DNA from 4 places in the Rhizobium indicum genome. Region 2 is predicted to be linked to each of the others. Evidence: predicted binding sites of a transcription regulator. Region 2 holds the regulator's gene; each other region holds the start of a gene.

Region 1 (7,316 bases), 1.1 Mb from region 2:
TCGCCCATGTGCATGTGGCCGATACCTATAATCACAAGGCCTCATCCGGGCTGCGCTACATCATCAATCCGCCGGGCGCGAAGGTCACCATCCATCAGCACATGGATATGTACCAGGGCGAGATCAATTGGGATGTCTTCTTCTCCTCGCTCGCCGCGGTCGGGTTCGACGGCATCATTACCGCCTGCGTCTTCGGCTGGGAGGAGCGCGCCGACGATTCAGGCCGCTTCATGCGCTCTGAAATCCAGAAATATGTCGACAAATACTGGCCCGGGAAACTTGGCTGATCGTCAACATCCGCCCCGGCACCCAATATCAGGAATAAAACCGTGACCATCACGATTACGACAGCCCCCTGCTGCTGGGGCGTGGACGACGTCAACAATCCAAACCTTCCCGCCTGGGAACGCGTCTTCGACGAGGCGGCAGCGGCCGGCTATGGCGGCCTCGAACTCGGGCCTTATGGTTACGTGCCGCTCGACGATGCGCTCGTTACAAAGGCGCTCACCGAGCGCAATCTCTTCATCGTCGCCGGCACGATCTTCGACGATCTCGTCTCTCCTGAAAATCGGGAGACGTTGCTGCGGCAGACGGAGGAAATCTGCGCCGTCATCACCAGGCTGCCGCAGCCGGAACAGGTGGCAGGCCAGCGGTTCAGGACCCCCTATCTCACGGTCATGGACTGGGGGCACGACGAACGGGACTATGCCGCCGGCCATTCCGATCGTGCGCCGCGTCTCGACGACAAGGCTTGGGCCGGGATGATCGCCAATATCACGGCGATCGCCGAACTCGCTCAGCGCAAATACGGCGTGCGCGCCGTCATCCACCCGCATGCGGGTGGCTATATCGAATTTGCTGATGAGATCGAGCGGGTGGCAGGTGACATTCCGCAGGAGGTCGCCGGCTTCTGCCTCGACACCGGCCATAGCTATTATGCCGGCATGGATCCCGTCGAGATGCTTCGCCGCTATGCTGACAGGCTCGACTACGTCCACTTCAAGGACATCGACCAGACAGTCTTCGACCGTGTGCTTGGCGAGAAGATCCGCTTCTTCGATGCCTGCGGACAGGGCGTGATGTGCCCGATCGGCCGCGGCGTCATCGATTATCCCGCCGTCAAGCGAACGCTCGAGGAGATCGGCTATCACGGCTTCATCACCGTCGAGCAGGAGCGTGATCCGAGGAATGTCGCCGGCAGCCTCGAAGATGTGAAGCAAAGCCGCGATTACCTCAGGTCGGTCGGTTTTTAGGGAAAAGATTATGACGAATAACAGGAAAAAGCCGATCCGCTGGGGCATGGTCGGCGGCGGCAGAGGCAGCCAGATCGGTTATATCCATCGCTCGGCAGCCCATCGCGACGACGTCTTTGCCCTTGCGGCGGGCGCCTTCGATATCGATCCCGAACGCGGCCGCGCCTTCGGCGTCGATCTTGGGCTCGACGAAGCCAGGAGCTACCCGGACTATGCGGCGATGTTTGCGACTGAGGCCGGGCGGGCCGACGGCATCGAGGCCGTGTCGATCGCAACACCCAACAACACCCATTTTGCGATCTGCAAGGCAGCACTCGAACATGATCTGCATGTGATCTGCGAAAAGCCGCTCTGCTTCACGATCGCCGAAGCCGAAGAGCTGAAGGCGCTTTCCGAGGCGCGCGGCCGGATCGTCGGCGTGACTTATGGTTACGCCGGCCATCAAATGATCGAGCAGGCGCGCGCCATGGTCAGGAATGGCGATCTCGGCGAGATCCGCATCGTCAACCTGCAATTCGCCCATGGCTTCCATAGTGCTGCGGTGGAGGAGCAGAACGCCTCGACGCGGTGGCGCGTCGATGCGAAATTCGCAGGTCCCAGCTATGTCCTTGGCGACGTCGGGACCCACCCGCTTTATATCGCCAAGGTCATCCTGCCGCACCTGAAGATCAGGCGTCTGCTCTGCACCCGCCAGAGCTTCGTCAAAAGCCGAGCGCCGCTCGAAGACAATGCGGTGACCCTGATGGAATATGATAATGGCGCGATCGCCACCATCTGGTCGAGCGCCGTCAATGCCGGCTCCATGCACGGCCAGAAGATCCGCATCGTCGGCTCGAAGGCCAGTATCGAATGGTGGGACGAGCGGCCGAACCAGCTCTCCTACGAGATCCAGGGCGAACCGGCCCGTATTCTCGAGCGTGGCATGGACTATCTCTATCCCGAGGCCAGGATCGACGACCGGATCGGCGGCGGCCACCCGGAAGGTCTCTTCGAAGCCTGGGCGAACCTCTATCGCCGCTTCGGCTTTGCCATCAACAGAGAGCGCGGCCTCGCCCCTGCGGGGATCGAAGAGCACGTCTTTCCCGATGTCGATGCCGGACTGGAAGGCGTGCGCTGGGTCGAAAACTGCGTACGGTCCGCCGACGCCGGCGGGATCTGGCTGGACTATCGCTAAAGCGCGTCGCGATCTTTTAGATTCGCTCCTCGCGCTTTAGGTCTTTGTTTTTACGCATGCCGTTGTCGCAAAACCGCTGCACACTTTTGCGCGACATGCTTTAGGTCGTGAACTGCGGTGCGGCGCTGTGCTCAGATAAGCGGGTCGTCATCTTCCGCCGCCTGCGACGCGCGGCGACGCGTGCTGTCGTTGGCGGCTTTCTTGGGCCCCTCGGCGGCTGCCTCGCGGATTTTCTTGACGCTTTCGCCGGCGTCTTCTGCGGCTGGCTGCGGGTCGTTCTTTTTCACGAAACGGATCATGGGTCATTTCCTACTTCAACAGTGGGCGCGCTCCGCACATACATCGGAGCGCTCTGGAAAAACGGTGTCAGACGGCAAGCGCAGTGGCGCAGCCTTGGACACTTCGGCTATCGGCTGAAGTCTGGCCGGGCATGGTCGCCCAACCGCCGGCTTCAACGAACTGACGCTGCTTGTAGCCTTCGGTTATCGCCTTGAACTCGATCAGTTTAGCGCTCGCATCCGGCGCCGCCTTGAATCGCTCGACGCAGATGGCCGACGCCAGTTCTCCGCGTGCGGTTTCGCTGGCGGCGGCTGCCGCTTTGCCTGATGTGCCGCCTGTGACCCAACCTCCCCAGCTGAAGCCGATGATCATCGTGGCGATCGCCGTGACGACGCAGGCCCAGGCGAGAAGCGTCTTGGACGGCTGGTAACTGTCGAAACGCTGGGTAATCGATGTCTTGCTGCTGCTCTGTACGGACATTGGAATTCTCCCTGTCTGTTATTCGGGTTGTGCCGTCCGGCGACGCCGGAACGGTCAAGCTGGCCTCAGTATCCCATAGCGCCCATGCCGCCATTTCCGGCAGCAGGCGCAGAATCTTTCGCGGGAATGTCGGCGATCATCACCTCGGCGGTGATCAGCAGCGCCGCGATCGAACCAGCGTCCTGCAGAGCGGTGCGCACGACCTTGGCAGGATCGACGATGCCGGCCTCGATCATATCGACATAGGTCTCCGTCTGTGCGTCGAAGCCCTGATTGTGATCATTGCTGTCGGCGAGTTTGCCGACGACGATGGAGCCTTCGAACCCGGCATTGTCGGCGATCTGCCGGATCGGGGCTTCGAGCGCCCTCAGCACGATCGAGATGCCCGCCGTCACGTCGGCGTTCTCCCCGGTCAGGCCCATGAGCGCCGACTTGGCGCGCAACAGTGCCACGCCGCCGCCGGGCACGATGCCCTCTTCGACCGCCGCACGGGTGGCATTCAGCGCATCGTCGATGCGGTCCTTCTTTTCCTTGACCTCCGTCTCGGTCGCGCCACCGACGCGGATGACCGCGACGCCGCCGGCGAGTTTCGCCAGGCGTTCCTGCAGTTTTTCCTTGTCGTAGTCGGAGGTGGTGTCCTCGATCTGCGCCTTGATCTGCTGGATGCGCGCCTGGATGGCCGCTTTGTCGCCGGAGCCGTCGATGATCGTGGTGCTTTCCTTGTCGATCAGCACGCGCTTGGCGTGGCCGAGCATATCGAGCGTGACGTTCTCGAGCTTGATGCCGAGATCCTCGGAAATCATCTGGCCGGCGGTCAGCACGGCAATGTCTTCGAGCATCGCCTTGCGGCGATCGCCGAAGCCCGGTGCCTTGACGGCGGCGACCTTCAGGCCGCCGCGCAGCTTGTTGACGACAAGCGTCGCCAGCGCCTCGCCTTCGACGTCCTCCGAGATGAGGAGCAGCGGTTTGCCGGTCTGTACGACGGCTTCCAGGATCGGCAGCATCGCCTGCAGGCTGCCGAGTTTCTTCTCGTGAACGAGGATATAGGGTTCCTCCAGTTCCACGCGCATCTTCTCGGCATTGGTGACGAAATAGGGCGAGAGATAGCCACGATCGAACTGCATGCCCTCGACGACATCGAGTTCGGTCTCGGCGGTTCGCGCCTCTTCGACTGTTATGACGCCCTCATTGCCGACCTTGTCCATCGCACTGGCGATCATCTCGCCGATGGCGGCGTCGCCATTGGCGGCAATGGTGCCGACCTGCGCGATCTCGCCTGATGACTTGACCTTCATCGCCCTCGCCTTGATTTCCTTGACGACGGCGATAACGGCGAGATCGATGCCGCGCCTCAGATCCATCGGGTTCATGCCGGCAGCGACGAGCTTTGCGCCTTCGCGGAAGATGGAGGCGGCGAGCACCGTTGCCGTCGTCGTGCCGTCGCCGGCAAGGTCATTGGTCTTCGAAGCCACCTCGCGCACCATTTGCGCGCCCATGTTTTCGAACTTGTCTTCGAGCTCGATCTCCTTGGCGACGCTGACGCCGTCCTTGGTAATGCGCGGTGCGCCATAGGCCTTGTCGATGACGACGTTGCGACCCTTCGGGCCAAGCGTCACCTTGACGGCATTGTTGAGCAATTCGACGCCGCGCAGCAGGCGGTCGCGCGCGTCGGTGGAGAACCTGATTTCCTTGGCAGACATGATATTTCTTCCCAGTTCGGTCTTGAGTTGCGGGTCACAAATTCGACCCTCAGGCGGCTTTGCCGGCGGCCGCTTCGGTCTTTTCGACGATGCCCATGATGTCGGTCTCCTTCATGATCAAAAGGGTTTCGCCATCGATCGTGACCTCGCTCCCCGACCATTTTCCAAACAGAATGAGATCGCCGACCTCGACATCGAGCGGGACGAGATTACCGCCTTTGTCGCGCAGGCCCGGGCCGACTGCGACCACTTCGCCTTGCTGCGGCTTCTCCTTGGCGGTGTCTGGAATGATGATCCCGCCCTTGGATTTGACATCGCCTTCCGCACGTCGAATGACGACGCGGTCGTGAAGTGAACGGAATTTCATAGAGGTCTTTCTGCTGCCGGCGCGTAGGGCGGCTGCAATTCATAAATAGCACTCGTGGCACTCGATTGATAGGAGTGCCAAGAAATATTGTTCACGCGGGGAATTTCTTTAAAAATTCAGGAAATCAATTTGAGCGGATATTTTGTAATAATCAGGAAATGAATAGAATTTTCACGCCATCGCGCTCAATTTTATTTAACGTGTCGTTGAGTTAATTTAGCGTTTTTCATAGATAAATCCGAATTATCTTGATTTAAACTCAATCGAGGCGCAATGATAGGTCTCGTCGATTTGGCCGACTTGGCTTCGCGGTGTCAGAGACCTACGACCCGCCATCACCACTGAATTTTCGATAGCAATCTATGACGTCGTTCCGGCGTTGATTTCGCCTATTCCGATCCGGAATGAGCTTGGCGCTGACCGCGGATGTACCGGCAGCATCGAGTTCGTCCGGTTCGGATCTCAACGATACAGGAAACGCATCGGTGTCTTCCTGCAGAGGCCTCAGCCGTGACCAGTCGCACCACACAAACCGTCGTCCGCTTTTCATCCCCGTTCCGCCTGCCCGGTTTCGACGGGGCGCAGCCAGCCGGAGAATACCGCGTCGATTATGACGAGGAATTGATCGATAGCGTTTCCAGGCTTGCCTGGCGACGGGTCGGCGCCTTCATCCACCTGCCGGCGATCGCCACGCAGAGTTCGACGCAGCAGATGATGCCTATCCCCCTGTCAGCTCTCGAAACCGCGCTCGAAAAGGACCACAAACCGTCATGACCGCTACGCGCATCCCGCAACGCAATGGACGCTCGATCCGGCGCGAGGCAGCAACGCATATCTTCAAAGTGGGGCAGACTGTCCGAGTGAAGGACGGGTTCCTGGTCGTTCCCTCGAAGCTCCCCGACACATACCGCATTACCGCCACGCTGCCTCCGAGAGGAAATGTGCTGCAATACCGCATCCGCAGCGACGATGAACGTCATGAGCGCGTCGCGACGGAAGACAGTCTGGAACTGGTAAACCTATCGCCCGCCGGCAGCGGCGCAACACTGATCGAGAGGACGTTTGGCCATGGCCACGGCCCGAATGACGAAAGGTTGACATCGTGAACAGCCATGAAGACGAAGCCGAACGAAGACGGAATGCCTTTGCCGTCGGCACATGGGAAAACAAATGTGGCGCTTCCGGCCGCTACTCCATGGAGATCGAACACGACCGCCGGATCGAATCCGCCCGTTCGTCGACCGTCTATCGTGTCTCAGCAAACGTTCCAGTGCATGCCGACCATGCCGTGCCCGGCAAGAGCCGTTCGCAGGCCGGGAAAGACATGATGTCCTTCAATCTTCTCAACATAGGATACCGGAAGGAATGGCTGAGGCTGTCGGACGCCGCCCGGAGTGAGACCCCGCCGGTTCAACCATGGCGCTAGCCTTTCTGAACCAAAGCCGCAGCTTCGATGCGGCGAGAAATGCTGTGCGCTTCGTCGGCCATGACGGCATGTTCCAGGTGTTGTTCTTCATCGAGGTTGGCGCGCTGGCGAAATCCGACATGACATTGCAAAGAACCGAACCCTCGGAAACGAGGTGGCTTTCGGCGTTCGACGCCCTGCGCAACTCCATTCAGGACGTGGCACACAAAGCCTATTCCTACCACCGCCGCGCCTTCTATACTCTAACTGCGGCGGATTTCCGCTAAGCGGATCCGGACGCGCGGGAACGCTCCATGTTGATCCGTTACGGCTATGAAATCACGCTGACCTGCCCGCAGCCGACCGCATTGGTATGCCTGTTGTCGGTTCATGATGATCGTGCGGCCGACATCAGAATTCCGGAAACGGTCTTCACCACCCCTGATGTTCCAACTTCGACTTATCGCGACCTCTTCGGTAACCGGTGTCTTCGGCTGGTTGCCCCGGCGGGCGACCTGACCATATGGGGCGATGCGACGATCGAAGACGACGGCGAACCGGACAGGTCGCTGCCAGGCGCCAGGGAACTCCCGGTTTCGGAGTTGCCGGATGATTGCCTCGTCTACCTGATGGGCAGCCGCTATTGCGAGACGGATCG
Region 2 (7,316 bases):
ACCCCGATAACACGCAGTGCGAGGATGGAACGATCGGAATGGCAAGCGCAAGAAAGATCATCATCGACACGGATCCCGGCCAGGACGACGCGGCCGCCATCATGCTTGCCTTCGGCAGTCCCGATGAGCTGGAGGTTCTGGGGATCACCACGGTCGCCGGCAACGTGCCGCTTTCGCTCACCAGCCGCAATGCGCGGATCGTCTGCGAGCTCTGCGGCCGGACGGAGACCAAGGTTTTCGCCGGCGCCGACGCACCGATCGCCCGCAAGCTGGTGACGGCCGAACATGTGCACGGCAAGACCGGCCTCGACGGTCCTGAGCTCAGCGAACCGACGATGGCGCTGCAGCCCGGCCATGCCGTCGACTTCATTATCGAGACGCTGCGCCGCGAGCCGGAAGGCACGGTGACGCTGTGTACGCTCGGGCCGCTCACTAATATCGGCATGGCCTTCCAGAAGGCGCCCGACATCGTCCCCCGCATCCGCGAGCTGGTGATGATGGGCGGCGGCTTCTTCGAGGGCGGCAACATCACGCCGGCAGCCGAATTCAACATCTATGTCGATCCCGAGGCCGCCGATATTGTCTTCCGCTCAGGCGTTCCGATCGTGATGATGCCGCTTGACGTGACGCATCAATTGCTGACCCGCAAGGACCGGGTGAAGCGCATGGCCGAAATCGGCACGGCGCCGGCAAAGGCCATGGTCGAGATGCTGGAATTCTTCGAGCGGTTCGACATCGAGAAATACGGTTCCGACGGCGGACCGCTGCACGACCCGACCGTTGTCGCCTACCTGCTGAAGCAGGAGCTTTTCCAGGGCCGGGACTGCAATGTCGAGATCGAGGTCCAGTCCGAACTTACCGTCGGCATGACGGTCGTCGACTGGTGGCACGTGACCGAGCGCAAGCGCAATGCCAGGGTCATGCGCCATGTCGATGCGGACGGCTTCTTCGATCTGCTGATCGAACGCTTCGCCCGCATCTAAAACTTCGATTTCCCTTCCTCGCGAGGAAGAAGGAAACGATCTCAGGCGTCTTTTTCGTCGAAGACAGAGTTGGTTTCGGCTTCGGCCGGCTTCGGGCCGCCCTTGGCGACACCGACCATGGCCGGGCGCAGCACGCGCTCGCCAATGGTGAAGCCGGCCTGCACGACCTGGACGACCGTGTTATTCGGCACGTCCGGGTTCGGCACCTCGAACATCGCCTGATGGAAATTCGGATCAAACTTCTGGCCGACCGGCTCCAGCTTGCGAACGCCATGGCGCTCGAGAGCCGACAGCATGGCGCGCTCGGTCATCTCGACACCCTCGATCAGCGTGCTCAGGCCGGCATCGGCCGCAGCCCTGGTCTCCGGAGGGATGGCATCGAGCGCGCGACGCAGATTGTCGGACACGGCGAGCATGTCGCGCGCAAAGCCGGCAACGGAATAGGACTTGGCATCCTTCACTTCGCGCTCGGTGCGGCGGCGCAGATTGTCCATCTCGGCAGCAAGGCGCAGATAGCGGTCACGCAGTTCGCCGTTTTCGGCTTTCAGAAGCTCGATTGGGTCCGGCTGGGCGGGCTCTTGCTGCGCAGTTTCGTTCTCGACGTAGGCGGCAGCGTCGGCTGCGGCATCGGCCGCAGTTGCGTCAGGTCCGTTTTTCGTCGTGTCATCGGTCATGACGGTCTCCGGTTGGTGTCTTCAGATGCGCCCGATATCGAGGTTTGACCGAAAAAAATCAAGTCTGCGTGACAAAGAAGCGAAAATTCCGCGTGACTGATAGCTGCGCGTCAAAGCTGATTGCGCGAAAGGCGGGAGACGAGTTGGGCCGTATAGTCCACCATCGGCACGATGCGCGAATAATTGAGCCGCGTCGGGCCGATGACGCCGACGGCACCGACGATGCGATCGTCGTCGTCACGATAGGGCGCGACGATGAGCGACGAGCCGGACAGCGAGAAGAGCTTGTTTTCCGAACCGATGAAGATGCGCACGCCCGAACCGCTTTCGGCGAGATTGAGGATCTCGATCAGACTGTCCTTCTTCTCGAGATCGTCGAACAGCAGGCGCAGCCGGTCGAGATCCTCGGCGCCGGCGAGGCCTTCGAGCAGGTTGGCGCGGCCGCGGATGATCAGCTGCGTGGGCTTTCCCTCGTCCGGGCTGCCGGCCCAGACAGCAATGCCGCGCTCGACCAGATCGCGTGACAGGGCATCGAGCTCGTGACGGACGTCGTCCTTCAACCGGCTTAACTGTTTGCGAAGCTCCGGCAGGGTCTGGCCGGACATATGGGCATTGAGAAAATTTGCAGCTTCCGTCAGCTGCGAGGAGGTGACGCCCGCCGGCAGCTCGATGATGCGATTTTCCACCTGATCATGGTCGCCGACGAGCACGGCCAGCGCCTTTGTCGGTTCGAGCCGGATGAACTCGACATGTTTCAGCACCGGATCGCTTTTCGAGGTGATGACGAGGCCGGCGCCGCGCGAAATGCCGGATAACATGCGGCTTGCCTCGTTCATCATCGATTCGACGGGATTGCCGCCACTTTCGACCCGCACCTGGCGGTCGATGTTGGCGCGCTCCTCGGCCGAGAGATCGCCGACCTGCATGAAGGCGTCGACGAAGAAGCGCAGGCCGATCTGGGTCGGCAACCGGCCGGCGCTGACATGCGGCGAATAGATCAGGCCGAGCTCTTCGAGATCGCTCATGACATTGCGCACCGAGGCCGGCGACAGCGACATCGGCAGGATACGGGACAGGTTGCGTGAACCGAGCGGCTCGCCGCTTTCCAGATAACCTTCGACGATGCGACGAAAAATTTCCCTGGAGCGCTCGTCCAGCGCAGCTACGGCATCCGAAACCGACGTCGACCTGATGCCCATGAAGCTTTCGAACCCGTGCTGATGATACTTCCCGAAAAGTAAGTCAAACTCACACCCGTGGCAAAAGGGAATTTGCAAATGAGCGCCGCCAATCGTAGAAGCGGTCAAATAAACCCCAGGAGATAAGAATGCGGCCTTCAGGCAGAAAAATCGACCAGATGCGCAAGGTCTCGTTCGAGCGCAATTTTTCCAAGCATGCGGAAGGCTCCTGCCTGGTGAAGTTCGGCGACACGCATGTGCTCTGCACGGCGAGCCTCGAAGAAAAGACGCCGCCATGGCTGCGCAATACCGGCAAGGGCTGGGTCACGGCCGAATACGGCATGCTGCCGCGGGCGACCGGCGAACGCATGAAGCGCGAAGCCGCCGCCGGCAAGCAGGGCGGCCGCACCCAGGAAATCCAGCGGCTGATCGGTCGGTCGCTGCGCGCCGTCGTCGACCTGCAGGCGCTCGGCGAGCGGCAGATCACGCTCGATTGCGATGTCATCCAGGCCGATGGCGGCACGCGGACCGCCTCGATCACCGGTGGCTGGATCGCGCTTTACGACTGCCTGAAATGGATGGAAAGCCGCAACATGATCAAGGTCGACCGGGTCCTGAAGGATCACGTCGCCGCCATCTCCTGCGGTATCTTCGCCAGCCAGCCGGTGATCGATCTCGATTACCTCGAGGATTCCTCGGCCGAGACCGATGCGAACTTCGTCATGACAGGCACCGGCGGGATCGTCGAGATCCAGGGCACGGCCGAAGGCACGCCGTTCAGCGAGGGCGAATTCACCTCGCTGATGCAGCTTGCCAGGAACGGCATCGGCGAACTCGTGGCGCTGCAGAAGCAAGCCGTCGAAGGATGAACCCCATGCTGGAAGGCATGTTGGAAACAGCGCTCTATGCGCGGGATCTCGATAAGGCCGAGACGTTCTACGAAGACGTTCTCGGGCTTGAAAAGATCGCCCGCGCCGCCAACCGGCATGTCTTCTTCCGCTGCGGTCCGGGCGTTCTCCTGATCTTCAATCCCGAGGAAACGGTAAAGCCGCCAGCGCCTGAAGCACTGCAGGTGCCGCCGCACGGCACGAGCGGCCAGGGCCATGCCTGTTTCCGGGTGTCCGGCCGCAATATCGATGCCATGGCCGAGCGGCTGACCGCGGCGGGCGTTGCGATCGAATCCGAAGTGCACTGGCCGAACGGCGGCCGTTCGATCTATTTCCGCGATCCTGATGGCAACAGCCTGGAATGCGCGGAGGCTAAAATCTGGGGCATCGAACAGGATATCTGAATGCGCAAGCTTGAAACGAAGACCATCGTCGTCGCCAGCCACAATGCCGGCAAGATCCGCGAGATCCAGGAATTGATCGGGCCGCTCGGCTTCACCGCCAAATCGGCCGCCGAGCTGAATTTCGTCGAACCGGATGAGACGGGCACGAGCTTCGAGGAGAATGCGACGATCAAGGCGGTCGCCTCGGCCAATGCCGCCGGCATGCCGGCGCTGTCGGACGATTCCGGGCTGGTGGTCGATGCACTCGGCGGCGATCCCGGTGTCTACACCGCCAATTGGGCGGAGAGGGCAGACGGCACGCGCGATTTCGACATGGCGATGGCCAAGGTGGAAAAGGCGCTGCAGGACGCGGGCGCGACAAAGCCGGAACAGCGCACGGCGCGTTTCATCAGCGTGCTCTGCCTTGCCTGGCCGGATGGGCATACGGAGCTGTTTCGCGGCGAGGTGGAAGGCAGCGTCGTCTGGCCGCCGCGCGGCACGCAGGGCTTCGGCTACGATCCGGTCTTCCAGCCCGAGGGCTACGACATCACCTTCGGCGAAATGAGCGGCGAGGAAAAACACGGCTGGAACGTCGGCAAGCCGCAAGCGCTGTCGCACCGTGCCCGCGCCTTCAAACTCTTTGTCGAAACCTGCCTGGAGGCATAGAGTCGGTCCGTGGACAATTTCGACACGCCAAGCACCTCGCGCGACGCGGCTCTGCTGCCTGATACCGGCGAGCCGGGCTTCGGCGTCTATGTGCATTGGCCCTTCTGCGCGGCGAAGTGTCCCTATTGCGACTTCAACAGCCATGTGCGCCATCAGCCCGTGGATCAGGAGCGCTTTACATCAGCCTTCCTGACGGAGATGGCGGCGGTCCGGGCGATCAGCGGGCCGAAGACGGTGACGAGCGTCTTTCTCGGCGGCGGCACGCCCTCGCTGATGAAGCCGGAAACGGTCTCGGCCATTCTCGACGGCATTGCGCGGCACTGGCATGTGCCAGATGGCATCGAGATCACCATGGAGGCCAATCCTTCGAGCGTCGAGGCCGAACGGTTCCGCGGCTATCGGGCGGCCGGCGTCAATCGCGTCTCGCTCGGCGTGCAGGCGCTGAACGACCGGGATCTGAAATTCCTCGGCCGGCTGCATGATGTCGCCGACGCGCTGAAGGCGATAAGGCTGGCGCGCGACATCTTCCCGCGCATGTCCTTCGACCTGATCTATGCCCGACCCAATCAGACGGTCGAGGAATGGGAAACGGAACTGAAGGAGGCGATCTCCTACGCGGTCGATCATCTTTCGCTCTATCAGCTGACCATCGAGGAAGGCACGCCCTTCTACGGCCTGCACAAGGCCGGCAAGCTGATCGTGCCGGATGGCGAGCAATCGGCATTGCTCTACGAGGCGACGCAGGAGATCACCGCGCGTGAGGGAATGCCGGCCTATGAGGTTTCCAATCATGCCCGGCCGGGGGCCGAAAGCCGGCATAACCTGACCTACTGGCGCTATGGCGACTATGCCGGCATCGGCCCGGGCGCCCATGGCCGGCTGACGCGTGGCCCGGAGAAGCTCGCGACGGCGACCGAGCGCAAGCCGGAAACCTGGCTCGACATGGTCGAGCGTGATGGGCACGGCATTCTCGACGAGGAGCGGCTCGGCTTCGAGGAGCAGTCCGACGAGCTGCTGCTGATGGGGCTGCGGCTGAGGGAAGGCGTCGATCTTGCCCGCTGGCAGCAGCTTTCGGGCCGCGACCTCGACCCGAAACGCGAGGAATTCCTGCTCGAACACAAATTCATCGAGCGGATCGGCAATTCACGCCTGCGCTGCACGCCATCAGGCATGCTGATCCTCGATTCCGTCGTCGCCGATCTCGCCTGCTGACGCGTCGGGCTGGATTTGCGGCACGGCGGCATCGATATTGCCGCCGCACCTGAGGGCATTTCTCAGCCGTGGCTGGTGGCACCGGCCTTGAAGAGGCTGCCGGTCGGTGTCTTCAAAAACATCTCCAGCGGAATATGCTCCTGGTGCAGGAAGCCGGTCGCCGGCAGCAGACCGTCGCGGACCATCTCGATGACGGCGACGACGGAGGCTGACGTCGTCCAGGCGATCGCCGTGCGGCGCGCCCCGGCAATCTCGATCGGGTAATAGGCGCGCACGAACTCCTTGCGGCGCAGGCTGCCATTCTCGGTGCCCTCGGCGGCGACATGGACATAGACGACATCGTCTTCAACCGGCGGCTTGGCATTGGTCAGGATCTCGCCGGCGAGCTTGCGCTTGTCGCGCATCAACAGCTCGTGGAAGAAGAAGTTCATCAGCTCCATATGGCCGGGATAACGCATGGTCTTGTAGTCGAGATTGTCGATCTTGCCGAGCATCGTATCGCACATGGTGCCAAGGCCGCCCGACGTCGTGAAGGCTTCGAGCTTGACGCCGCCGACATAGACGGTCTCGTGCCATTCCATCGGCGAGACGAGCTTGCGCACACCGCCCTCGATGACCTCGCAGTCGTTCAGATATTCGTTGACGACGCCCTCGGGCGACCAGTTGAAGGCGTAGCCGAGCAGCCCGGTCGGATGCTGCGGCAGGGCGCCGACGCGCATGCGGATCGACCGGCAGCGATCGAAGCCGTCGGCCAGGCTTGCGCCGACGATGCCGACGAAACCCGGCGCCAAGCCGCATTGCGGCGCCATCAGCCCGCGGGCGGTCTTCGACAGTTCGATGATGAAATTGGTTGTGGGAACGTCTTCGGTCAGATCGAAATAATGGATACCGGCAAGATGGGCGGCACGCGCCAGCTCGATGTTCAAATGATAGGGCAGGCAGGAGAGCACCGCCTCGACATTCGCGAGCAGTTCGCCGATCACCTGGGGGTCGGAGATATCGCCGGTGCGGCACTTGAAGGGGACGTCGCTCAGCGGCAATTGCGCGTCGACGCCGATGACATCGAAGCCGCCTTCATGCAACAGCGTCGCCGCCAGCCGTCCGACCTTGCCCAGGCCGAGAACGGCGATCTTTTCGAAACTCATTCATTCCTCCCACGCGCCGTTTTGGCGCTTCAGTCTTTGACATGCACTGGCTGCGCGGGAGGTATAGAATAAAAAACTTATAAAGGAAAACGGCCGGAATCGCTTCCGGCCGTCGATTTTTCGGAAAAACTAGTCGATTATTCGTTGATCAGGCGCTTCAGAAGCTCGACTTCGTGCGAAAGCTTGGT
Region 3 (7,316 bases), on a different replicon from region 2:
CGGCGATCATGGCTTCCGTCGTGACGAGAAGACCGGCGATGGAGGCCGCATCCTGCAGCGCGGTGCGAACCACTTTGGCCGGATCGATGACTCCCTGTGCATAGAGGTCGCCATATTCGCCCGTCTGCGCGTTCCAGCCGTAGGAGAACTCGCTTTTCTCGCGCAGCTTGCCGACGATGACCGAGCCTTCCGCGCCAGCGTTTTCGGCGATCTGGCGAGCCGGAGCCTCGACCGCGCGGCGAACGATGTCGACACCGACGCGCTGGTCGCCATTGGCTGTCTTGAGGTTGTCGAGCGCCTTGACGGCGCGCAGCAGCGCCACGCCGCCGCCCGGCAGAATGCCTTCCTCGACCGCCGCGCGGGTTGCATGAAGCGCGTCGTCGACGCGGTCCTTCTTTTCCTTCACTTCGACTTCCGTCGAGCCGCCGACGCGGATGACGGCAACGCCGCCGGCGAGCTTGGCAAGACGTTCCTGCAGCTTCTCGCGGTCGTAGTCCGAAGTGGTTTCTTCGATCTGGGCCTTGATCTGGGCCACACGGCCTTCGATGTCGGACTTGGCGCCTGACCCATCGACGATTGTGGTGTTTTCCTTCTCGATCGAGACTTTCTTGGCACGGCCGAGCATGTCGAGCGTGACGGATTCGAGCTTGATGCCGAGATCTTCAGAGATGACGGTGCCGGCGGTCAGGATGGCGATGTCTTCGAGCATGGCCTTGCGGCGGTCGCCGAAGCCGGGCGCCTTGACGGCGGCGATCTTGAGGCCGCCACGCAGCTTGTTGACGACGAGCGTTGCGAGGGCTTCGCCTTCGACGTCTTCAGCGATGATAAGCAGTGGCTTGCTGGATTGGACGACGGCTTCGAGAACCGGCAGCATCGACTGCAGGTTCGAGAGCTTCTTCTCGTGGATGAGGATATAAGGTTCTTCGAACTCGACCCGCATCTTGTCGGCATTGGTGACGAAGTAGGGGCTGAGATAGCCGCGATCGAACTGCATGCCTTCGACGACTTCGAGTTCGGTTTCTGCGGTCTTGGCTTCTTCGACAGTGATGACGCCATCATTGCCGACCTTTTCCATCGCTTCCGCCAAAAAACGACCGATTTCGGCATCGCCATTGGCGGAGATCGTGCCGACCTGGGCGATTTCGGAATTGTTGGAGATCTTGCGGGCGTTGGCCTTCAGTTCCGCGACGATGGCGGCGACCGCAAGATCGATGCCGCGTTTCAGGTCCATCGGGTTCATGCCCGAAGTAACCGCCTTGGCGCCCTCCTTGACGATCGCCTGGGCCAGCACCGTTGCCGTCGTGGTGCCGTCGCCGGCGACGTCGCTGGTCTTCGAAGCAACTTCGCGGACCATCTGGGCGCCCATGTTTTCGAACTTGTCTTCGAGTTCGATTTCCTTGGCGACCGAAACGCCGTCCTTGGTGATGCGCGGCGCGCCGAAAGATCTTTCGATAACGACGTTGCGGCCTTTCGGGCCGAGGGTCGCCTTCACCGCGTTGGCCAAAATGTCGACGCCACGCAGCATCTTCTCGCGGGCTTCGGTGCTGAATTTGATTTCTTTAGCAGCCATGTCCTCACTCCTTCATAGGCAGCCAGAGCAATTCCAGGAAAGTGCGACGCGGTTTTCCATCTGGAATCGCGTCTGAAATAAAAGGTTGGAGCGGTTCTTTTTCCATGAAAAGCTGAAGCACTCCAACATTGACGACCTCCGCAGGGATCTCAGGCGGCCTGCTTCTTTTCGCCCTGCGGCTCGATGATGCCCATCACGTCGCTTTCCTTCATGATCAGCAGGTCTTCGCCATTGATCTTGATCTCGGTGCCGGACCATTTGCCGAACAGGATGCGATCGCCGGGCTTGACGTCGAGCGCCTGGATCTGGCCGGCTTCGTTGCGCGCGCCGGGGCCGACGGCGATCACTTCGCCTTCCTGCGGTTTTTCCTTAGCGGTGTCGGGAATGATGATGCCGCCCTTGGTCTTTTCCTCTGAATCGACCCGGCGGACGAGAATGCGGTCATGAAGCGGTCGGAACGACATGTCTTCCTCCATCGACAAACAGTGATGACGTTTGTTTCCCTGGCCGGACCGGATGACCAATCCGGGCGGGTGCTCGCGCGCGAGCCTTGCGACAATGATTTGGTTCGATGGTTTTGCAATTCAAGAGGTGATGGAAGAGAAATTGGCACTACCTGCTCGTGAGTGCTAACGCCCGGCAGGGAACAGAAAATCGCCTCCCGCGTTCGAATAACGAAGGCGACGGCGTGGTGCCGGAGGCGAGTTCGAGCAGGATTGAGGCTTGAATCCGGATTTCGGCATTCCCAACTCTTTGATGATCGAGGCTTGCTTGAGCTCGGTCATCGTCCCACGTCTTTTTGGAGTGAGTGACATGGAAGAGAAGACCAATATCATCAAAGACCTCAGTATCGAGGAACGCGAGGAAATCCTCGTCGATATCGCTCGTACGCTGGAGGACACGGCGCGTGAGGCCTATGTCGAAGGCAACACGCAGTTTGCCGCACTTTCCAACAACATGGCCGAAGCGATCCGCGGCAACGCCGATGAACTCGCCCGTGATGATCCGGAAAATGCCGAGCTCGTATTTCAGCAGGCGACGGCGATGATCTCGCAATTCGAGGCCGTGCACCCCTATCGAATGGTGAGTATGGCCGTTCATTGATTGCCGCCCGGGCGGTGCGGCTCGGTCGCCGGCTCAAATCAATCGCCAACCACGCGGAACTCTCACTCTTTGCGAAGGTTATTGGATCACAACATCGAAAGGTGATCCATGACGACTTTCAAATCCAGCGTGCCGCCCGAGAGCGGCACCGACGATGCGCGGTCCGCCGATACAGAACGGGCCGAGACCGATCGTAAAAGGGCAATGGAAACTGCCCGACGCAACGCCAGCTCGGCATTAGATCGTGATACCGAAACCGAAACCCCAAGCCTGAAGCTTACAAAGGAATATCTTAGCCTCGGCGGCCACCGCCGATCCATGATTGACGACAATATCACCGATGTTCGCCAATGGGACGAGGATCCGCCGGAGGCCGAACGGTTCTGGAAGGAACGGGTGGAGACGCTTCCAAAGGATCAACGCAAACAGGTGGAGGATTTTCTTCCAACCATCAACACGCCCTGATAGGCGGCCGGGCCGCTCTTCGGAGGGCTCATCCCAGTGCGCTTGGAGGAGATCATGGCGATAGACAAGCACGAGCAGATACGCCAGCGCGCCTACGAAATCTGGGAGGCCGAGGGCCGCCCGGATGGCGCCGACCAGCGCCATTGGCTTCAAGCCTGCGACGAACTGTCGGGCGACGATGAGAATGAGACGCTGCAGAATCTGCTCGATGAAGACGACAGGGATGATGCGGCGCTACTTCAAGGCGCCGGTGAGAGTGGCGATCTCGATCGGCGGCGGGCGGGGCCTGTCCAGGCCGCCGTGGCTCCCGCCCCTGACATCGAGATGACGACGGGCGAAAAGCCTTACCCGCGGAAGATTAGAAAAACCGAAGGGCCATAATCGCCATGCAGCATCTCGACCATGCCATCCAGATCGCTCTTACGGCCCATGAAGGTAAGGCGGACAAAACCGGCCGGCCGTACTTCGAGCACTGCCAGCGGGTAGCCCTTCTGGTTTCCGGCGACGAGACGCGAACGGTCGCTTACCTTCATGACGTCGTCGAGAGGGGAAGCGCCTGGACGCTCGACAGGCTGAGGGAAGAAGGCTTTCCGCCGGCGATCATCTCGGCGGTGAATGCTCTGACACGGCGGCCGGACGAGCCGGATGACGACTTCGTCAGACGTGCGGCATCAAACCCGCTGGCCTTGCCCGTCAAACGGGCCGACCTCGAAGACAATCTCCGGCAGGCCGAACAGGCCGGCGAGAAAATGGAAAGATACCAGCGCGGCCTGGATCTGCTGCGCGAGATCAGGAACGGACAATAGACCTCGGACAAATTTGCGCAGTTCGCCTGCAACTGCCACCAAGGTCGGCAATTGGCGCAGGGGCACACTACTCGGCTTCCATGTCATGTGCCGAGCGCGACAGCAACCTGGCCTCCGCTTGCAGCGGCGGAGGCCGTTTGGCCCTATTTCATGTTTTGTTGGTAAACCACACCGTCGGCGCGCCGAGTACGCCTCCCGTGCGCATCGCCGTCTTCAGCTCGTCCAGCTTGCTGAACGACTGAGCCGCTTCCAGCGTGGCAAACTCGTGGGTCACGGTAATATCATTCGGATTGTCGACGGCTCGATAAACGGCTTGCGCTGTCACCCCATTGGCCTTTTGCACTGGCGAAAAGGCATCATATATTTTGCGCCAAGCGGCGTAGTCGGAGACTTCGTGCCGCACGAATAATGTCGTCATATCATCCTCCCGCGTTGCATTTCCAAGTCTCGTCGAGATGTGGTTACGATTGCACGAGGAAGGTCATGGTCTCGGGCAAGACGCCGTCACTCGCCATCGCATCGGCCGCTGCCTTGGTCTGCATGAAGGCCATCAACTTTTCCATGTCTGCAACGTCCATGACCAAGCCGACGCGGTTGGACGTTTGAGGGTCTGTAAACGTGCGAATGTTCGTGACGCCAACGGGTTCCAATACCTGTTTGCGGATGGGTGAAGCGAGCCAGTGTTTCGTGTCTTTGACGTCGTGACAGATCATTATGGTGGGCATTGCGGTCTCCTCTCAAGATTTCGGAAACTGAAAGCTGAGCATGCTGCTGCGCGTTGCCGGATTTCATTACAGCAATGTTGCGAAGAGTGGGTTTTTCTTATTCATTAGTTGAAGATGTAAATATAATTATTGAGTAATTCGAAAATATTATGCGACGGCGGCGTTGAGCGCGCATTGGTTTTTTGAGAATAGCTTTGGTGGCGGCTCTGGAGTCAGCGAGCGTCATTGGGGCTAAGATATGATCGTGATGCCCGCACGGCGCCCATAGTCCCGCAGTTCGAGAAGGAGATCGGCGTCCGCACCGGCGTCAATGGATTGAACGACGTCGAGCCGGTCCTCTGCCAAGCGATCCTCGAACAGGATGATACATTGCTCGGGGTCGCACTGGCGGGACGTCCAGACCAACCCGTCGACGTCGGCGCGCGCCCGATGAATGGCTTCGGCCCATAGGACGGTCTCGCCATAGGTCGACTTCGGCGTTTCGATGAGATCCGTTTGACTGAGTTTCCAGGCCTTCAAATCGGGTGCGAAAAGGCTTGCCAGCCGCAGATCACGCTTTGGCGCGATGACGCTCACCGTCCGCGCTTCGACGACGGCAAGCCGGACGGTCTTGAACGCGGCGGTGGGTTCGATGTCGTGAAAGATCGACTCGAAGGCGGCCGCCTCTCTGCTCGTTGCGGCATAGAGCGTGGCGACACAATTGCCCTGCGCGTCGTTGAACGGAGCAAAGCTCGTCGGCTGTCCCTGGCAGGGATTGAATTGTCCTACCCGGAACGATGACAGATGGCTTCGATGAAGCGCCGTACCTGCCTTGATCGTCCGGATGTTGATCGTTGGAAAAGGCGACGGCGGGCTTGGCAGAGGAGGGTGGCTCACCCAGCGACCTCTTGCCGCTCGCGGGTCGCGGCAGCCGTCACCGCGTCCATATCGTCAAGCACATCCATGGGCGCCTTGTCGTCCAGCCAGCCGTTCGTTGAAACGAACCAGAATGCGCGCTGCCATGGAGACAGCTTGTCCGGAAGAGCCGCAAGCGCCTTCTTGATTGCGGGATGCGGCCGTCCGTCCCGGAGCTGAAACGCCGGAAAGTATTCGGTACCGCGATGATGTACCGAGAAAATGTCGCCGGCTTTCTTCCAGCGCGCTGCGGTCGCGTACAGGTTTCGCGCGCTTGAGCCGGCGCGGTTTCCGATCTCCGCGCTGGTGAGCTGCGGCACCTCAGCGATGAAGCGATCCCTGAGCTCCAGATTGTCCGCTGCGAGCACGCCGCGCGCCTCGCCAAGCTCATCAGGCAGGATAACGTCCGCGAGCTTGTTGATCGCGTCTTCCAGCCGGCTTTCCTCCAGGGAGCCGCTGACGCGGACCATCGTCTGGAAGAAGGTCTTGACGGATCTGCGATGTCCTTCCGGGAGATCGGGTTTCAAGCGGATTACCACGGAATCCCCGACCGCAACATTTGCCATCGCCCTGGCGAGCTTCGCGAGTTCGGGGTCCGCCTTCTCAGGAAAAGCAGATCGATCGATGGCGAACTTCGTCAGGGTCTGCAGGAAGGCATCCGCGAACGCATCACGCAGAGCGTTTTCATCCGAGATCCGCTCTGGAGGAACGCCTTTGCGCCGGCGGCCAGCCAATGGCACGGTTCGTCCCTCGTTGGCGGACGACCGGTCAATCATGAGAAATTCGGAAAAGAGAGCTTCGGTCATTTCGGCCACGTGAGATTGGTGATGAACATCTCAATATCACTTAAGTCATGCAAAATCGATTGCAATCGGGAGTGTCAGGACGACCATAACCTCGCATATGCACCCGTGGACAGATTTGATGGCAGGATCGATTTGACTTCCCAATATCGGCTGCCGCACCAATTTGACGATCGGATACGCCTCGGCGCGTGAGACGACGGAGGTTCAGGATGAGCGAACGCCAACCATTTGATCTCAAGGCCTATACGCATGACATCGGAACAAGGTCATGCTTTATTTGCGGCTTGGTCTCTAATGACCCTGACTTCTTTCATCATCGCGTTTTTGAAGACGGTGAGACGATCATTTTCCTGAGCAAATATCCCACTCTACCCGGCTATTGCCTTGTCTGTCCGAAGGCGCATCGTGAGGATCTGGCGCGGGATATGTCGACGGATGAATATCTTCGACTACAGGAGAAGGTGCACGTCTTGTCGCGTGCCCTCAAGAGCGTGTTCGACGCCGAGCGAATTTATGTGCTTTCGCTCGGCAGCCAGCAAGCCAATAGCCACCTGCATTTTCATGTCGTTCCCTTGCCTTCAGGCGTGCCTCTCGAAGAGCAGCAATACCATGCGCTGATGGCGGAGTATGGGGTCCTGCAGATACCTGACGATCAAATGGCAGAGTTGGCGCAGCGCATTGCAGAAGCATACCGTGCCGAGTTGACCGCACGATAGTCACTCCTGTTCCCCCAATCCCAGGCTATGTCTGGAGGGCGAATGCCGACACCCGCTCGCCGTTCTGGCGAAAGAGCTGCTCCACCTCTTCGAGGCGGGGGCAGGCGGGCGGGTTATCGAGCGCTTTTGCCCAATTCTCGCGACTGGGCAGGGCCATCGCGGCGGTCACCTGCACGATGGTGCCTGCGCCGATGTCGCCGCGCAACTGCGGCAGCAGGGTCTTGGCGTGG
Region 4 (7,316 bases), 530 kb from region 2:
CACCGGCGAGGATCTGATGCGGGAAGGTTTTGCCGAGGTCGACAAGCGCGTCGAATTCTGCGCCCGCCTCGGATTCGGCCATGCCGATGTCGTCGTCGCTGTGCCGGAGATCTGGCTCGATGTCGACACCATGGCCGATCTCGTCGATGTCGCCGCCGATTTCCGCGCCCGCCACGGCCGGCGCCTTGCCATCGCCACCAAATACTGGCGGCTGACCCAGCAGTTCTTTTCGAGCCAGCACGGCATCCAGCTTTATCGCATCGTCGAAAGCCTGGGCGCCACCGAGGGTGCTCCCGCCTCCGGCTCGGCCGATATCATCGTCGATATCACCTCCACCGGCTCGACGCTGCGTGCCAACCACCTGAAGGTGCTCCAGGACGGCGTCATCCTGCATTCGCAGGCCTGCCTCGTGCGCGCCCGCAAGGAGAGCCATGCGGACGAACCGGCGGTCCAGGTGATCATCGACGCGGTGCGCGCCGCCCTCTGATCCCCGTCATCAAGGCACAAGAAAACCCGCCGTCGGGTGACGGCGGGTTTTCGCATTTATGGGAGGATGTCTGCTGGTATCAGGCGGCTGCGTAGGCGCCGCGGCGTGCGTCGATCGAATAGGCACCGGCACCGACGGTGGCGAGCAGTATGTACGCGCCGGCCAGCGTGATATTCTTCATGACCATGATCTGGTTGAGAATGTTCACGAGTTCCGTGCCACTCGCGTAGGGCAGGTGGAAGGCAATGCCCGTGAAGACACAGAAGGCGGCGAGCAGCCAGCCGGCAATGCGGACCTGGAAGCCTGTGAGAACCGCAAGGCCGGCCAGCAGTTCGAAAAGGCCTGCGACATAGGCCAGCAGGGTTGCTGCCGGCAGGCCGGCACCGGCGATCATGCCCGCAGTACCGGCAGGATCGGTGAGCTTCATGAAGCCGGAAAGGATGAACATGAAGGAAAGAAGAATACGGGCAATCAGGATGATGACGTTGTTCGACATGGACGTTGTCTCCGTTTCAAGGACTTTGGAGATCTTGGTGCCCCAGCACCGGTTCGACCTCGGATGCTTCTATGTCGCTCTTTTCTTGCGTTGTGGAAAGATAAACGAAAGGGGACACTTCGTTCACTAATATGGAACGATCTCCAAAGCGCGCCGCGTTCGACCGGATTCATGCGACGCGCTTAGATCTTTTGTGGTCATGCATGTCGTTGGCCCAAAACCGCCGCACACTTTTGGGCGACATGCATTAGCTGCCCCCCGCTTGCCTTTGCCAAGCCCGGTCTTTTATGGTCGGCGCCCAACATGGAGAATCCGATGGCAGATCTTTCCGCATTTCCGATCACGACGCGCTGGCCGGCGAAAAATCCCGATATGATCCAGCTCTATTCCCTGCAGACGCCGAATGGGGTGAAGGTCTCGGTCGCCCTCGAAGAGCTCGGGCTCGCCTATGAGCCGCATTATATTTCCTTCGCCGCCAACGAGCAGAAGTCGCCGGAGTTCGAATCTCTCAACCCGAACGGCCGCATTCCGGCGATCATCGATCCGAACGGTCCGGACGGGAAGCCGATCGGCCTTTTCGAATCAGGCGCCATCCTGCTTTATCTCGCCGAAAAAACCGGCAAACTCATCCCTGCTGATGCCGCCGGCCGCTACGAAACCATCCAGTGGGTGTTTTTCCAGATGGCGGGCATCGGCCCGATGTTCGGCCAGTTCGGACATTTCCACAAATTCGCTGCCGACAAGGTCGCCAACAATTCCTACCCGGTGGAGCGTTATCGCGACGAGTCCAAGCGCCTGCTCGGCGTGCTCGAAGACCGGCTGAAGGGTCGCCAGTGGATCATGGGCGATCTCTATACGATCGCCGACATCACCACCTTCACCTGGGTTCGCGGTGCCGATATTTTCTATGGCGGCCGCGAGGTGCTCGAATACGCGAAATTCCCCGCTGTCTCGGATTGGCTGGAGCGCTGCATCGCCCGTCCGGCAAGTGCCAGGGGCCTCAACATACCGGTCAAGCCGGAGTAGCGAACGGATCGCCGGAAAGCACGAAGGCCGCCCTCGAGGCGGCCTTTTATCTTGATTTCCGGCCTATCGCCGGCTTGTGATCTGCTTTGCGCCTTCCAGCTTGAAGCGCGGAAAGACGAAGACGCCGACCATGCTGCCGCTGAATTTTTCTTCCAGACCGTTGGACTCGCCCATGCAGAACAGCGGCTGGCGAAAGCCGTTCGGCATGATGATCGTCGTCGAAAAACAGAAGGAGGAGCAGAGCGTCGCCGCCTGCTCGAACAGCTCCAATATGTGGCTGCGGTCCTTGGTATCATAGCAGCGGATCAGGCTCAGCAATCCGCATTCCTGTGCGGCGAGGCCGTGCAGCATCGCGCTCCACTCGCCGAGACGGAGCATGCCGCTCGAAAAATCTCCAGTCCAGGCTTCGGAAACGGAAAACTGCGCCAACATCTCGTGATTTTGATTGGCGTCATCAAACGAGCCGGGTGTCAAAGGTACGGCTGCATTGGCTCTGGCGATCTTAAACAAGGCGTTCCCCCGTTCGGATGCGGCTCCCACCGCACGCTCGGCAAACACAAAGAAACAGGATCACGTAGCAGCGGGCATGATGCCCGCGCTTCATCCGGCGATTATTGCCACGGCCACCTGGCCTCCGTAACCGGAGCCCCTCGAGCCGAACGTTCACGTATCGCCTTCCGCGCTCCGGCCTCGTCTATTGGCGAAAAAGTATCGCCGGGCGCGCTTTAATTGCAGCGCGGATTTATAAGAGCTTTTGGACAAACGGCAACGGCTTTTTAAGGGGTATTCGGATCGGCCTCATTTCTTAGGATGCCTGCATCTTCGGCCTATTTCGCCAGAATTGGCACAGGAGGATCATCTTTGAGAGCGTTGCAAACGTTTTCACTCTGCGTCAGGCCGGAAATCGTGCCGCAACTCAATGATCTCTCGCATGTCGGTGGGCTGAGAAAGACGCAGGCAGCGCAAGCCTGGCGCAAGCTTCGTGCCCAGGGCCTGTAAGAGGGAGCCGGGCGGGCTTTCGTCGGCTATGCAAATCACTGTGCCGCACGTCGAATCGCTTTGGTCAAAAGAAAAGGGCGACCCGAGGGCCGCCCTTCCTGTTCCGGATGCCGGAATGGTAGTCAGTGATGGCTTTCGCCTATCACATCATGTCCATTCCGCCCATTCCGCCCATTCCGCCCGGCATGCCACCGCCTGCCGATTCTTTCTTCGGCAGTTCGGCAATCATGGCTTCGGTGGTGATCAGCAGCGATGCGACAGAAGCAGCGTTCTGCAGCGCCGTGCGAACGACCTTGAGCGGGTCGACGATACCCATGGCGATCATGTCGCCATATTCGGACGTCTGGGCGTTGTAGCCGTAGTTGTCTTCGTTCTTGTCGAGGACCTTGCCGACAACGATCGAGGCTTCGTCGCCTGCGTTTTCAGCGATCTGACGAACGAGCGACTGCAGGGCGCGGCGAACGATGTTGATGCCGGCTTCCTGGTCGTCGTTTGCACCCTTGACGGTGATCTTCGTGGAGGAGCGGAGCAGAGCGATACCGCCGCCGGGGACGATGCCTTCCTGAACAGCAGCGCGGGTCGCGTTGAGCGCGTCGTCGATGCGGTCCTTCTTTTCCTTCACTTCGACTTCCGTCGAGCCGCCGACGCGGATGACGGCAACGCCGCCAGCGAGCTTGGCAAGACGTTCCTGCAGCTTCTCGCGGTCGTAGTCCGAAGTGGTTTCTTCGATCTGCGCCTTGATCTGGGCAACACGGCCTTCGATGTCGGTCTTGGCGCCCGAACCGTCGACGATCGTCGTGTTTTCCTTGGAGATCGAAACCTTCTTGGCACGGCCGAGCATGTCGAGCGTGACGGATTCGAGCTTGATGCCGAGGTCTTCGGAGATGACAGTGCCGCCGGTCAGGATGGCGATGTCTTCGAGCATGGCCTTGCGGCGATCGCCGAAGCCAGGAGCCTTGACGGCAGCAATCTTCAGGCCGCCGCGCAGCTTGTTGACGACGAGCGTAGCAAGAGCTTCGCCTTCGACGTCTTCAGCGACGATGAGGAGCGGCTTGCCGGTCTGGACGACAGCTTCGAGAACCGGGAGCATCGACTGCAGGTTCGAGAGCTTCTTCTCGTGAAGGAGAATGAAGACGTCTTCGAGGTCGGCGATCATCTTTTCCGGGTTGGTCACGAAGTAGGGGCTGAGGTAGCCGCGGTCGAACTGCATGCCTTCGACGACTTCGAGTTCGGTTTCGGCGGTCTTGGCTTCTTCAACCGTGATGACGCCTTCGTTGCCGACTTTCTGCATGGCTTCAGCAATGTCGAGACCGACCTGCTTGTCGCCATTGGCCGAAATCGTGCCGACCTGTGCAACTTCTTCCGAAGTCGAGATCTTCTTGGCCTTGGCCTGGAGATCCTTCACGACGTCGGCGACAGCAAGATCGATGCCGCGCTTCAGGTCCATCGGGTTCATACCGGCTGCAACGGCCTTGTTGCCTTCGCGAACGATCGCCTGGGCAAGAACGGTAGCCGTCGTGGTGCCGTCGCCGGCGATGTCGTTGGTCTTCGAAGCAACTTCGCGGACCATCTGGGCGCCCATGTTTTCGAACTTGTCTTCGAGTTCGATTTCCTTGGCGACGGAAACGCCGTCCTTGGTGATGCGCGGAGCGCCGAAGGACTTGTCGATGATGACGTTACGGCCCTTCGGGCCGAGCGTGACCTTCACTGCATCGGCGAGAATGTCGACGCCGCGCAGCATCTTTTCGCGCGCGGTGCGGCCAAACTTGATTTCTTTAGATGCCATATTCTTAACTCCTGAATTCGAGTTGTTCGGGCAAAAGGCCCGTCAGCCATTTCGGGAAAGCAGGTCGGCCGATCAGCCGATGATGCCCATGATGTCGGCTTCCTTCATGATCAGAAGGTCTTCGCCGTCAATCTTGACTTCGGTGCCGGACCACTTGCCGAACAGGATGCGGTCGCCAGCCTTGACGTCGAGTGCGACGACCTTGCCGGACTCATCGCGCGCGCCGGAGCCGACGGCGACGATTTCGCCTTCCTGCGGCTTTTCCTTGGCGGTATCGGGAATGATGATGCCGCCCTTGGTCTTGGCTTCGGACTCAACGCGGCGAACAACGACGCGGTCGTGAAGGGGGCGGAAGTTGGTGCTTGCCATTGTCTAATCCCTCGATCGAATGACATTCGCGGACCGGAGTGGCCCACATGGATAGATGTTAGCACTCCCTTGCGGTGAGTGCTAGCGACGAGCATTTAGGGATGGCTCCGAGAGGAGTCAATGAGAGCAATCACGAATTTTTGTGCCGGAATTGTGAAGAGACCCGAGAATAGTGCGAGATTGCGGCCGAAACCTGGGCGCAGCCGAACTTTGCCGAACTCGTCCGCGCTCGGCGATCTGCCGCTTGGCGATAATCGTCAAAACCCTTTGCCCTTCCGCTCTGCCGGACCGCCGTTCGAGCTCTTCGCATTGGCCCGGCGGAGAAGAAAATGGCTTGCCATCGCCTTGCGCCTTTGCAATGTCACCGGTGACTGAAGCAAATCGGAAAATCGGAATGGCCAAGCGGATAGAAAACTTCTCGGAGATATCAGGTCACTATGATGTGGTGCTCTGCGATGTTTGGGGCGTCGTTCACAATGGCGTCGATCCGTTCCCGAAGGCGGCCGCAGCCCTTGAAGCAGCACGCGACAGTGGCCTCGCCGTTGTCCTCATCACCAATTCGCCGCGCCTTTCCTGGCAAGTGGTCGAGCAGTTGCGCCAGATCGGCGTTCCCGACAGCGCCTATGACAGGATCGTCACCTCTGGCGACGTCACGCGCGGTTTGATCGCAGAAGGGCCGAAGACCGTCTTTCTGCTCGGTCCCGAGCGCGACAAGGCGCTTCTCGAAGGCATTGGCGTCGAGCGCCGGCCGGCCGGCGAAGCGCTATCGCTCGTCTGCACCGGCTTTTTCGACGACGAGACCGAGAAGCCGGAGGATTACACCGACATGCTTCTCGATTTCAAAGCCCGCGACGTGCCGATGATCTGCGCCAATCCCGACCTCATCGTCGAGCGTGGCCATCGCATCATCCCCTGCGCCGGCGCCATGGCCGCCTATTACGAGCAGCTCGGCGGCAGCACCCGCATCGCCGGCAAGCCGCACCGGCCGATCTACGAGGCGACGCTAGCGGCTGCCCGCGAGCTTAGCGGCGATTTCCCGGTCGAGCGTGTGCTGGCGATCGGCGATGGCATGCCGACCGATGTGCGCGGCGCCTTGAATTACGGCCTCGACCTCCTCTACATCAGCGGCGGTATCCACGCTAAGGAATATACTCTCAACGGTGAAACCGACGAGGCGATCCTCAACGCCTATCTCGAACGGGAAAACGCCGCGCCGAAGTGGTGGATGCCCCGCCTTGCATGAGACACGCCTTGCATGAAGAGAAGCCAGCCGATGACCGTCTTCCACCGCAATGAAACCCGGGAACCCCTACCCGCCCATCTGAAGGGCGGCGTCATTGCCATCGGCAATTTCGACGGCGTGCACCGAGGCCATCAATCGGTGCTGAACCGGGCGCTCGAGATCTCCAAGGCGCGCGGTATCCCCGCGTTGGTGCTGACCTTCGAGCCGCATCCGCGCACGGTCTTCCGGCCGCAGACACCGGTCTTCCGCCTGACGCCGGCGCCGCTGAAGGCCCGTATCCTGGAAACGCTGGGCTTCAGCGCCGTCATCGAATATCCTTTCGACTACGAGTTCTCGCAGCGCTCGGCCGATGATTTCATCCACTCGATCCTGAAGGATTGGCTCGGCGCCTCCGAAGTCGTCACCGGCTTCGATTTCCATTTCGGCCGCGGCCGCGAGGGCGGTCCCGCCTTCCTGATGAATGCCGGCCATACCTACGGCTTCGGCGTCACCCTGATCGATGCTTTCCGCGACGAAAACGCCGATGTCGTCTCTTCGAGCCATATCCGCGCGCTCCTGAAGGAGGGCAATGTCAGCGAAGTCGCCGGCATGCTCGGTTACCGCTATACGGTGGAGGCTGAGGTGATCGATGGCGAAAAGCTCGGCCGGCAGCTGGGTTTTCCCACGGCCAACATGCGCCTGCCGCCGGAGGTCGATCTTGCCGCCGGCATCTACGCCGTCCGCTTCCGCCGCCAGGACGGCACGCTCCACGATGCCGTCGCAAGCTACGGCCGCCGCCCGACGGTGACGGAAAACGGCGCACCGCTGCTCGAAACCTATCTTTTCGATTTCAGCGGCGATCTCTATGGCCAGCTCTGCTCCGTCTCCTTCTTCGGCTATCTCCGCCCTGAGCTGAAATTCGACGGCCTCG

Evidence for each region. The regulator HrcA, encoded in region 2, represses chaperone genes, less so after heat shock. The targets are predictions, from matches to a motif close to GTTAGCACTCNCNNNNNGNGAGTGCTAAC.
Region 1: a site for HrcA is predicted at 5,307-5,335, ahead of FFM53_RS05990 (co-chaperone GroES). Genes of this name have one in related genera too.
Region 3: a site for HrcA is predicted at 2,176-2,204, ahead of FFM53_RS27070 (co-chaperone GroES). Genes of this name have one in related genera too.
Region 4: a site for HrcA is predicted at 5,221-5,249, ahead of groES (co-chaperone GroES). Genes of this name have one in related genera too.

What each region holds. Positions count from the first base shown of each region.
Region 1 covers NZ_CP054021.1:1,210,869-1,218,184, forward strand. Annotated here, with positions in the region: gene FFM53_RS05960 (sugar phosphate isomerase/epimerase family protein) at 1-287, shown strand, start outside; gene FFM53_RS05965 (TIM barrel protein) at 330-1,253, shown strand; gene FFM53_RS05970 (Gfo/Idh/MocA family protein) at 1,264-2,427, shown strand; gene FFM53_RS05975 (hypothetical protein) at 2,559-2,726, opposite strand; gene FFM53_RS05980 (hypothetical protein) at 2,794-3,186, opposite strand; gene groL (chaperonin GroEL) at 3,252-4,886, opposite strand; gene FFM53_RS05990 (co-chaperone GroES) at 4,936-5,253, opposite strand; gene FFM53_RS05995 (hypothetical protein) at 5,764-6,027, shown strand; gene FFM53_RS06000 (hypothetical protein) at 6,024-6,359, shown strand; gene FFM53_RS06005 (hypothetical protein) at 6,356-6,679, shown strand; gene FFM53_RS06010 (DUF1488 family protein) at 6,670-6,945, shown strand; gene FFM53_RS06015 (transglutaminase-like domain-containing protein) at 6,973-7,316, shown strand, end outside.
Region 2 covers NZ_CP054021.1:2,281,062-2,288,377, forward strand. Annotated here, with positions in the region: gene FFM53_RS11350 (nucleoside hydrolase) at 39-983, shown strand; gene grpE (nucleotide exchange factor GrpE) at 1,025-1,657, opposite strand; gene hrcA (heat-inducible transcriptional repressor HrcA) at 1,768-2,856, opposite strand; gene rph (ribonuclease PH) at 2,985-3,704, shown strand; gene FFM53_RS11370 (VOC family protein) at 3,701-4,126, shown strand; gene rdgB (RdgB/HAM1 family non-canonical purine NTP pyrophosphatase) at 4,127-4,771, shown strand; gene hemW (radical SAM family heme chaperone HemW) at 4,781-5,983, shown strand; gene FFM53_RS11385 (saccharopine dehydrogenase family protein) at 6,046-7,128, opposite strand; gene dnaA (chromosomal replication initiator protein DnaA) at 7,266-7,316, opposite strand, start outside.
Region 3 covers NZ_CP054022.1:570,821-578,136, reverse strand. Annotated here, with positions in the region: gene groL (chaperonin GroEL) at 1-1,570, opposite strand, end outside; gene FFM53_RS27070 (co-chaperone GroES) at 1,720-2,034, opposite strand; gene FFM53_RS27065 (hypothetical protein) at 2,384-2,674, shown strand; gene FFM53_RS27060 (hypothetical protein) at 2,783-3,139, shown strand; gene FFM53_RS27055 (DUF2934 domain-containing protein) at 3,194-3,520, shown strand; gene FFM53_RS27050 (HD domain-containing protein) at 3,526-3,945, shown strand; gene FFM53_RS27045 (cyclase) at 4,094-4,363, opposite strand; gene FFM53_RS27040 (hypothetical protein) at 4,407-4,670, opposite strand; gene FFM53_RS27035 (RES family NAD+ phosphorylase) at 4,902-5,546, opposite strand; gene FFM53_RS27030 (hypothetical protein) at 5,543-6,370, opposite strand; gene FFM53_RS27025 (HIT family protein) at 6,580-7,086, shown strand; gene FFM53_RS27020 (DUF2264 domain-containing protein) at 7,112-7,316, opposite strand, start outside.
Region 4 covers NZ_CP054021.1:1,746,554-1,753,869, reverse strand. Annotated here, with positions in the region: gene hisG (ATP phosphoribosyltransferase) at 1-487, shown strand, start outside; gene FFM53_RS08765 (DoxX family protein) at 567-983, opposite strand; gene FFM53_RS08760 (glutathione S-transferase family protein) at 1,299-2,009, shown strand; gene FFM53_RS08755 (hypothetical protein) at 2,073-2,519, opposite strand; gene FFM53_RS08750 (hypothetical protein) at 2,871-3,008, shown strand; gene groL (chaperonin GroEL) at 3,151-4,794, opposite strand; gene groES (co-chaperone GroES) at 4,867-5,163, opposite strand; gene FFM53_RS08735 (TIGR01459 family HAD-type hydrolase) at 5,558-6,406, shown strand; gene FFM53_RS08730 (bifunctional riboflavin kinase/FAD synthetase) at 6,437-7,316, shown strand, end outside.